DNA from 2 places in the Sporolactobacillus sp. Y61 genome. Region 1 is predicted to be linked to the other one. Evidence: riboswitches for the same ligand, from Rfam matches in the RefSeq annotation. Region 1 holds a riboswitch; the other holds the start of a gene.
What was found. A riboswitch is a leader RNA that binds a small molecule or an ion and turns the genes downstream of it on or off. The one in region 1 is predicted to bind S-adenosylmethionine.
Positions count from the first base shown of each region.

Region 1 (4,425 bases):
TCGAACCTGAACACGCGGCAAACTCATACCAGCTCATTTCCGGAAGCCTGTCCCTGTATTTTTTAAACCATGCAATTAACCGGGGAACACGCTGATCCTTTTCAACATGTTTATGCACCTGAAGGTCGCAGTAAAAACCGGCCAGTTCGAGAAGACTGGGATGGATGGTTTTCCACGCGTCCATCCTGCGCAGGATATGCTGGCACGTTGCGACGAGTTCGCTCAGATACCCTCCGTCCGAACAGGAACCACGAAAGCGATAGTAGTCCGAATGAACGGCACCTGGTGTCAGCGCGTCCAGCATGGATTGGTGCAGGCAGCGAAAATCCTCGGGATCAAGTGATGTACTTCGATCACAAAGGTTATCCAGATAGTCGCTGATGGTCTGATAGGCAACAATGAAAGAGATGATTTCTCTCCTTTTGTCTCCTGCAAGCAGACTGTAAATGGCTCCCCCTTCGCAGTGAAAAGCCTTCGTCTCCATACTTGCGTGCGCCTGTCTTCGCAATTCCGGATCAGGAATCTGATCTGCTTTCTTTTTCCATCGTTCCAGCTCCCGGTGAACGTCAGGAAGTACTTTCCTGTAAATTTGTGACATCAATGTTAAGGGCCCTGCCGGAACAGCCATATCACACTGCCTCCTTCACGATACCCGGTTTCGTTCTTTCACTCATATCTTTCGGCATGTCCATGCTGTGCCTGTCGAAAAAACAAATCAGAATCTGACAATCCTGCGACATGATCTTATGACCTATTATACGCGACATCAACCCGGTATATCACGTGACAGCAAGACAAAAACCGTTCCTGCCGGATAACAGGAACGGTTTTCCTGGTAACTAAGCTGATTTATTTCCCGTTTGCCGGATCGCCGGAAAAAATCTGCTGCTTCAGTAAGGCAGCTTTATCCGTTTTCTCCCACGGCAGATCTATATCAGTACGTCCAAAGTGTCCGTATGCAGCCGTCTGAAGATAAATCGGCCGGCGGAGGTCGAGCATCTTAATAATGCCGGCCGGTCTGAGATCAAAGTTCCTGCGGATCAGATCCACAAGACTTGCTTCTGAGGTCACACCTGTCCCGAACGTATCCACGGAAATGGAAACCGGTTCAGCGACTCCGATCGCATAAGCAAGCTGCACTTCGCATTTGCCCGCAAGTCCCGCCGCCACAATATTTTTAGCCACATATCGGGCGGCATAAGAGGCTGAACGATCCACTTTTGTTGCGTCTTTTCCTGAAAAAGCGCCCCCTCCGTGGTGCGCGTATCCGCCATACGTGTCGACGATGATTTTACGTCCGGTTAATCCCGCGTCACCCTGGGGACCGCCAATGACGAATCGCCCGGTCGGGTTAATTAAGAATCTGGTTTGTTCGTCTATCAGTCCGGCCGGAACAACAGGACGGATCACATGTTCCTGTACATCCTTTTTAATCTGTTCCTCCGTGGCTTCGGGATCATGCTGCGTCGAGACGACAATCGTATCGACTCGTGCAGGGTGACCCGCTTCATCGTATTCAACCGTCACCTGAGTTTTTCCGTCAGGACGTAAATAAGGCACTTCTCCGCTCTTGCGCACATCCGCCAGCCTTTTCGCCAGTTTATGAGCAATAGATATCGGCAGCGGCATCAGTTCCGGTGTTTCATTGACTGCAAAGCCGAACATCATGCCCTGATCACCTGCCCCGATCGCCTCAATTTCGTCGTCCGTCATCTTTCCCTCCCGCGCTTCCAGTGCCCGGTTAACGCCCTGAGCAATGTCGGCAGACTGCTCTTCAATTGAAGTCAGGATGGCACAATTTGAGGCATCAAATCCATACTTCGCATCCGTATAGCCAATATCCTGTATCGTCCTGCGAACTACTTTAGGTATATCTACATAAGTTGAAGTTGAAATTTCTCCCGTCACCAGGACCAGACCCGTATTAACCACTGTTTCGCAGGCCACCCGCGCATTTGGATCTCCGCGCAGCAATTCATCAAGGATGGCATCTGAGATCTGATCGCAGATTTTGTCCGGATGTCCTTCTGTCACCGATTCGGAAGTGAACAGCCTTCGAGAATCCTTCTTCTTCATTTCATTCACCCTGCCTTTTCAACATTATATCCCATATTGTATTTACGGTACCCGATCCCGTTTGCTTTTTGTTTTCAAGGCATGAAAAAAGCCCGGTCCTGTATAAAGGATTAGGCGACTCTTTAACTTGCCTCTTATTGATCAGGAGAACTTCCTGCAGGTTAGCACCGTGCCGTACGCGGCCGGTTGCCGGGCTTCATCGGGCCTGTCCCTCCGCCTGCTCGGAATAAGAGCAGCCATAGTATAACTATTATAATACCGCCGGAAATAACATGTGTCAATATTGAAAAAGCGGTCTCCAGTCATCAGTGAATCGGCAGAACGTACCTGCAGGGTAACAAAGCCTCATCTGTTTTCATAAATGGCAATTCTTTTGGCTATTAGAGAAATTTTTCACGATTTATGGCCCATAATTTGTGAAAACAATATTTTATTAAATGTCAGTGTGATATACTTGATTCGTCGAAAGAAATTCATAAATGAAAGGGATGTTTGTGATGAATGCCACCGTTTTGAAAACGTCCATCACTAAATTATTCACATCGGGAAAAACCTTTGTAGACCTTTCCGCACCTGAGCTTATGGAGAAAGCGCTTGCCAGAAATGAAGGCGCTTTAACGGACAAGGGGGCATTCGCTGTAACCACTGGAAAATACACCGGTCGCTCACCTAAAGACAAATTTTTTGTCAAAGATAAGACAACAGTGAATAAAATTGACTGGAAGCGAAATCAGGAAATCAGCGAATCTGTTTTTCTCGGACTGTACAAAAAAATCGTTACCTATTTGAACAAACAACCAGAACGTTTTGTTTTTCATGGATTTGCCGGGGCTGATCCAAAGAACAGACTGCCCATTCAGGTGGTTAACGAATATGCCTGGCAGAATCTGTTCAGCCGGCAATTATTTATTACCCCGTCACAGGAAGAGCTGCAGGACTTTCATCCAGGATTCACGATATTCTCAGCTCCAGGATGTAAAGCGGATCCTGCCACTGATGGCACGCGTTCTGAGGCCTTCATTATTATTTCTTTTACACACCGCATCGTCCTGATTGGCGGTACCGAATACGGCGGAGAAATCAAGAAATCCATTTTCACAGTCATGAACTATTTGCTCCCACAGCACGGGATCATGTCGATGCATTGCTCTGCCAATCAGGGCTCAGACGGCAGAGTCGCCCTCTTCTTCGGCCTCTCGGGAACAGGCAAAACCACTTTATCAAATGTTTCCGGACGTGCTCTGATTGGCGATGACGAGCACGGCTGGTCGGAACAGGGTGTATTTAATATTGAAGGCGGCTGCTACGCCAAAACCATTCATCTGTCAAAAGAAAAAGAGCCGCAGATCTTTAACAGCATTCAATTTGGAACCGTACTTGAAAATGTCATTCTTGACGATCGGCGAGTGCCTGATTATGATGATAACTCCTTAACAGAGAACACTCGTGCAGCCTATGATCTGCACCATGTGGACCACGCTCTGTTCCCCAGTATCGGCGGTCATCCGAGTGCGATTATCTTTCTGACAGCAGATGCTTTCGGCGTTCTCCCGCCAATCAGCCTGCTGACGCCCGAACAGGCAATGTACCAGTTTCTGTCCGGTTACACAAGTAAACTTGCCGGAACAGAAAGAGGGATAACAGACCCTGAAGCGACCTTCTCCACCTGCTTCGGTGCACCGTTCATGCCGCTTCCCGCCTCCGTGTATGCTGAACTTCTCGGCAAATTAATTAAGCAGCACAATGTAAGCGCTTATCTTGTCAACACCGGCTGGACGGGAGGCCCCTATAAAACAGGCAGCCGCATGAAACTTGCCTATACGCGAAAAATGATAGAAGCTGCACTGGCAGGTACATTTATCAATGCGAAAACAGTCACGGATCCTGTATTCGGTCTGCATGTCCCTGCCCATTGCCCGGGTGTTCCGGATGAGATTCTAATGCCGAAAAACACCTGGGAAGATCCGGCCGCTTATGATCAGACGGCTCGGGAGCTCGCCGGAAAATTCAATGAAAATTTCCGCCATTTTCCGGAAGCATCAGACAGCATCCGTTCTGCGGGACCTGTCAGTCGATAACAGCATACAAAATCATGAACAAGGAAACACGCGCCGTAACCCGGTATGATTCGGGTGCGGCGCGTTTGTCAGCCAGTATCTTTTTTCTGCAGTTCCAGATAGCTTTTCCATTCATTCTCCAGTTCGGATAGGGTCCACTGGTCCAGCTTCCCGGATTCCTTTGTCACATGATGCTGCTCGAGCAGCCTGATCAGATGTTTTTTCCGCGTTTCTACTGCCGTCCTTAATAAATTTATTTGATTCATTTTCTTACACCGGTCGTAAGCAAGCG
Region 1 covers NZ_CP159510.1:2,959,454-2,963,878, forward strand. Annotated here, with positions in the region: gene ABNN70_RS14195 (tetraprenyl-beta-curcumene synthase family protein) at 1-628, opposite strand, end outside; gene metK (methionine adenosyltransferase) at 850-2,076, opposite strand; SAM riboswitch class I at 2,208-2,309, opposite strand; gene pckA (phosphoenolpyruvate carboxykinase (ATP)) at 2,574-4,154, shown strand; gene ABNN70_RS14210 (Fur-regulated basic protein FbpA) at 4,223-4,399, opposite strand.

Region 2 (4,425 bases), 1.2 Mb from region 1:
AGCTGTCCGGCAGCAAGTGCTTTGTTCGGCAGCACATAATCCTGGAATACTTTCACTTTCAGGTTGATGTTCGTTTTCTTAAGCAGCGGAGCCGCCTTTTTAAGTATTTCTGCATGCGGTACAGCCGTCGCGCCGACCGTCAGTGTTGTTTCTCCTTTTGTACCGCTTTGCGCACTGCCTCCGTTTCCGCAGGCAGCAAGCGCCAGAATAACGGATAAGGCCAGTATTAATGATAAAATTTTCCTTTTCATGTTGCAGTCCTCCAATAGTTCAGATGTGCTCTTCATTTAAAAATCCATCATTTATGATCTGTCTGTTTATCTCTTATCAACATGCCGGGTGATACGGTCACCGATAAACTGAATAATAAAAACAATAATCAGAATAATGACTGTCGCGACAAAGGTAATTTGATTATTATTCGCCTGAAAACCGTCATTGTATGCAATGGTGCCCAGTCCGCCTGCGCCGACAACGCCCGCCATCGCGGTATTACTGATTAAGGCAATCAGCGTGACGGTCATGCCGGAGATCAGCGACGGCCAGGCTTCAGGAAGCAGGACTTTAACAATGATCTGCAGGCGGGAAGCTCCCATCGCCTGAGCGGCTTCAATGACCCCTTTATCTACTTCCCGGAGACTGATCTCTACAAGGCGCCCGTAAAACGGGGCTGTCCCGATGATAATCGCAGGAAGAGCTGCTGTTGCGCCGATCATCGTCCGGACAATCAGAACAGTGAACGGAATCAGCAAGATAATTAAGATGATAAATGGAATCGATCGAAAGACATTGACAACTGCCGCAACAATCCGGTAAACAAACAGCTGCTCATAGAGCCCGCCTTTTGCCGTCAGGAAAAGAATCAGGCCGAGAATCAGACCAATAACAAAAGTCAGGACACCGGAAACCAGAGTCATATAAAGCGTTTGTTCGGTAGCCAGCCACATTCCCGGCCAGTCGATACTTGATAAGAAACCGTTCATCGGGAAATCACCTCAACTTCCAAATGCCCTGCCCGGAGCTTCTCAATGGAAGCTTTTATATCGGTTTCCGCACCGGTCAGATTTAATAGAAGAAGCCCTTCTGAACCGCCATTCACCGATGACAGATCGCCTTCAATGACAGCCACCTCAAGAGCCGGATTCCGGAATAAAATCGTCGACAGCGGTTTCTGGCTGTCCCCTTCCCTGAATGTGATGCGGATAATGGTCCCTCCCGGATGATGCTCCTGAAACGAGCTGATTCGCTCCTTTTCAGTCAGCGATTCGTCTGTCCGGCCGACAAACGATCTTGTGATCTCCTTCTGTGGATGCAGAAAAACATCATGAACGGAACCTTCTTCGACAATGATTCCCCGATCAAGGACAGCAACACGATCACAGATCTGATGAATGACATGCATCTCATGGGTAATGATCACAATCGTGATTCCCAGTTTCTTATTAATTTCGCTGAGCAGTCGGAGAATGTCCTCTGTTGTTTTCGGATCCAGTGCGGACGTCGCCTCATCACAGAGCAGCACTTTGGGGTTACTGGCAAGAGCCCGGGCAATGCCCACACGCTGCTTCTGGCCTCCGCTCAGCTGTGACGGATAGGACGAGTCGCGTCCTGATAGCCCGACGAGCCGAATCAGTTCCGACACCCGCTCCTTCCTTTTAGTTTTTGGAAGATGGGACAGTTCAAGCGGGAAAGCAATATTTTCAGCAACCGTGCGGGACCACAGCAGATTAAAGTGTTGAAAAATCATTCCAATCTGCTGTCTTTCCCTCCTCAATTGTTTATCTGATAAATCAGACAGCACACGCCCGTCCACTTCCACCTGACCGGATGTCGGCTTCTCCAGCATATTAATCAGCCGGATCAGCGTACTCTTACCGGCACCGCTGTAGCCGATGACGCCGAATATCTCACCCCGGCGGATGCTCAGGCTGACGTCAGACAAAGCTTCAACCGGTCCGGCATCAGTCTGGTAAACCTTTTTCACATCTTGAAGCTCAATCAACACCATTTCCTCACTTTCAAAACCTTTTCTATACGCTTAGCCGGATATTCCGGAAAATCCGAAACCTGTATCTCCTCCCTTTCACGCTTCATGAAGGTAAACAAAAAACTCCTCAATGAAAGAGGAGCCCGCTGCCTCTCTCATCTGCCAGAAACTTGCATTTCTGCAGGAATTAGCACCTTCCTGTCTTCCGAATAAACAGAAAACAGGGGTTGCCGGGCATCATCGGGCCAGTCCCTCCGCCGCTCTTGATAAGAGTGATTACCTATTCTTCTATTCTTATGCGTAAATTTAACTTAACATGGTGGCTGAAAGTTGTCAAATCGACGATTCAAAAAAACACCAGGCAAGATTTTCCTCCTGCCCGGCGTTTATGATCATTATGAAATTTTTAATTATTTTTTCGGCAACTTTAATTGATCACCTGCGAAAATCAGAGAAGAATGCAGATGATTTTCTTTCATCAGCTTGCTGACTGTCGTGCCATGCGCTCTTGCAATATCCCACAGGGTATCCCCGCGCTTAATCGCGTATGTTTTATTTGCCTGATTATGCGTCTGGCCTTTATTCTGCACATTGAAATTAAGCTTTTGACCCGGATAAATCACATCCGACTTCAAATGATTGTTCAGTTTAATTTCGGATACGCTGATTCCGTGATGTCTTGAAATCGCCCACAGGCTGTCACCCGTCCGGACGAAATAAGTTCCGCCGGACACTTTATCTGATTGAGCAGCGGCAGGACGTTCTGCCGACTGTGCAGGCTGCGCCGCTTCCTTAACTCCTGACTTATTAACCGTCTGTGCTTTCGGTTTTGCTGCAGGAACTTTAGCCGGTTCCGCTGCAGAAGCTGTTGTCGGTTTTGCTGCAGAAGCTGTTGTCGGCTTTTCTGCAGAAGCTTTAGCCGGTTTTGCTGCAGAAACCTTTGAAGGAGCTTTGGATGGCGAAATCGGATTGCCCTTCAGCCGGAGTACTTGGCCGGATCTAATCTGATTCGAGTTCAGCCCGTTCAGTGCTTTCAGCTGAGACACCGATACATCTGTCTTCTGACTGATTCCTGACAGCGTATCCCCGTCCTGAATTTTATAGGTTCCAGACGGCGTCGCCTGATTGTTGCTTGTGGCTTTCTGAGTCGTGTTCGAAGCCGGTGCGGCCTGTCTTACTGCAGGACGTACAGATTTTTTCGCTTTCTGAGCGGGTGGGGTGCTTTCAGAAATCCGTCTGGCGGTCACATATTTGGGTTCCCAGTAGCTGGATGCACCGCCATCAAAAATTTGCGTCTGACGGACACCTGTTTCTTCATTTTCAGCACTGATCATCTGGTTATTGCCCACATAGATCCCCACATGAGAAATTCCTTTATTATTGGTGTTAAAGAAGACGAGATCCCCGGCTGAAGGTTATCTCTGCTGACATAAGCACCGTACGCTGCCTGCCCCGCAGAACTGTGAGGCAGATTCACCCCTAAACGGGCAAAGACTTTCATCGTAAAGCCGGAGCAGTCGTTAGCTCCCCATCTGTATTGCTGACCAATACCCTGTCTGGCCAAACTTGCTGCATTTCCCGAAGGAGCTGCCTTTGCCTGATCTACTCCTCCGGCACCCGTTCCTGCTACAACCAGTCCGCCGATAAGCGTTGCTGATATAATTCCTTTTTTCTTCATTTTCGGATAACCTCCTGCTCGTATTTCAAAAATCACGCGTCGCTTATATGTACATGTGTATTAAACTTTTCAACAAGGTTAATCATAGTCCCCAGATTTTTCATGGCAGTTACATGCTGTTAACAGAAGCGATACGTCTTCATTACAGTTGTTTAATATTTGATGCAGGATAAGACAGCTATAAGAACATTTATCAGATCAGACAATTTTTTACAGAAAACAGCATGAGGATCTACCCGGAAAATGAAGAACAACGGCTTGCCCACTGGAAATCAGTTCTTCAGTTAAAAATTTTGCCCAAAAAAATAACCTGTCTCCTTTATCCGGAAACAGATTGATCTTCAAATAATGCACTTCAGCCTGCCGCCCCTGCCTGAACATCAGAATCCATGATTATGTTTTTCATCAGGCTTCCAGACGTTGCCGCAGGGCATGAGTCAACGCAACTGACCGCGGCTCACTGAGACGCATACCGCTCAGATCTTCAGCAGGCTTTTTCTTCTCCAGACCGTTAAAGGGATTTCTGAACAGTGAATTTTCTTTAATATAATGAAAAGTTGCTTTCGCAGCCTGGTTTTCACCGTTCTGAAATTTCCCCGTCAGCTCCCTGATAAATGGATACCAGACCGGTCTGGAGGAAGAAAGCTGCTGTTCAAGACGTAACGCAGAAAGCTGTCGCGCCTGATCCAGTGACAGCACTTTGTGAAACGCATTAGCCTTAAGATACAACAGGTATTTGCCCATCGACAGTCCCGCCTGT
Region 2 covers NZ_CP159510.1:1,797,208-1,801,632, reverse strand. Annotated here, with positions in the region: gene ABNN70_RS08525 (MetQ/NlpA family ABC transporter substrate-binding protein) at 1-251, opposite strand, end outside; gene ABNN70_RS08520 (methionine ABC transporter permease) at 318-983, opposite strand; gene ABNN70_RS08515 (ATP-binding cassette domain-containing protein) at 980-2,002, opposite strand; SAM riboswitch class I at 2,140-2,260, opposite strand; gene ABNN70_RS08510 (LysM peptidoglycan-binding domain-containing protein) at 2,398-3,033, opposite strand; partial or broken gene ABNN70_RS08505 (NlpC/P60 family protein) at 3,280-3,488, opposite strand; gene ABNN70_RS08500 (anti-sigma factor domain-containing protein) at 4,071-4,425, opposite strand, start outside.
Region 2: another riboswitch for S-adenosylmethionine. It lies ahead of ABNN70_RS08515 (ATP-binding cassette domain-containing protein); the one in region 1 lies ahead of metK (methionine adenosyltransferase).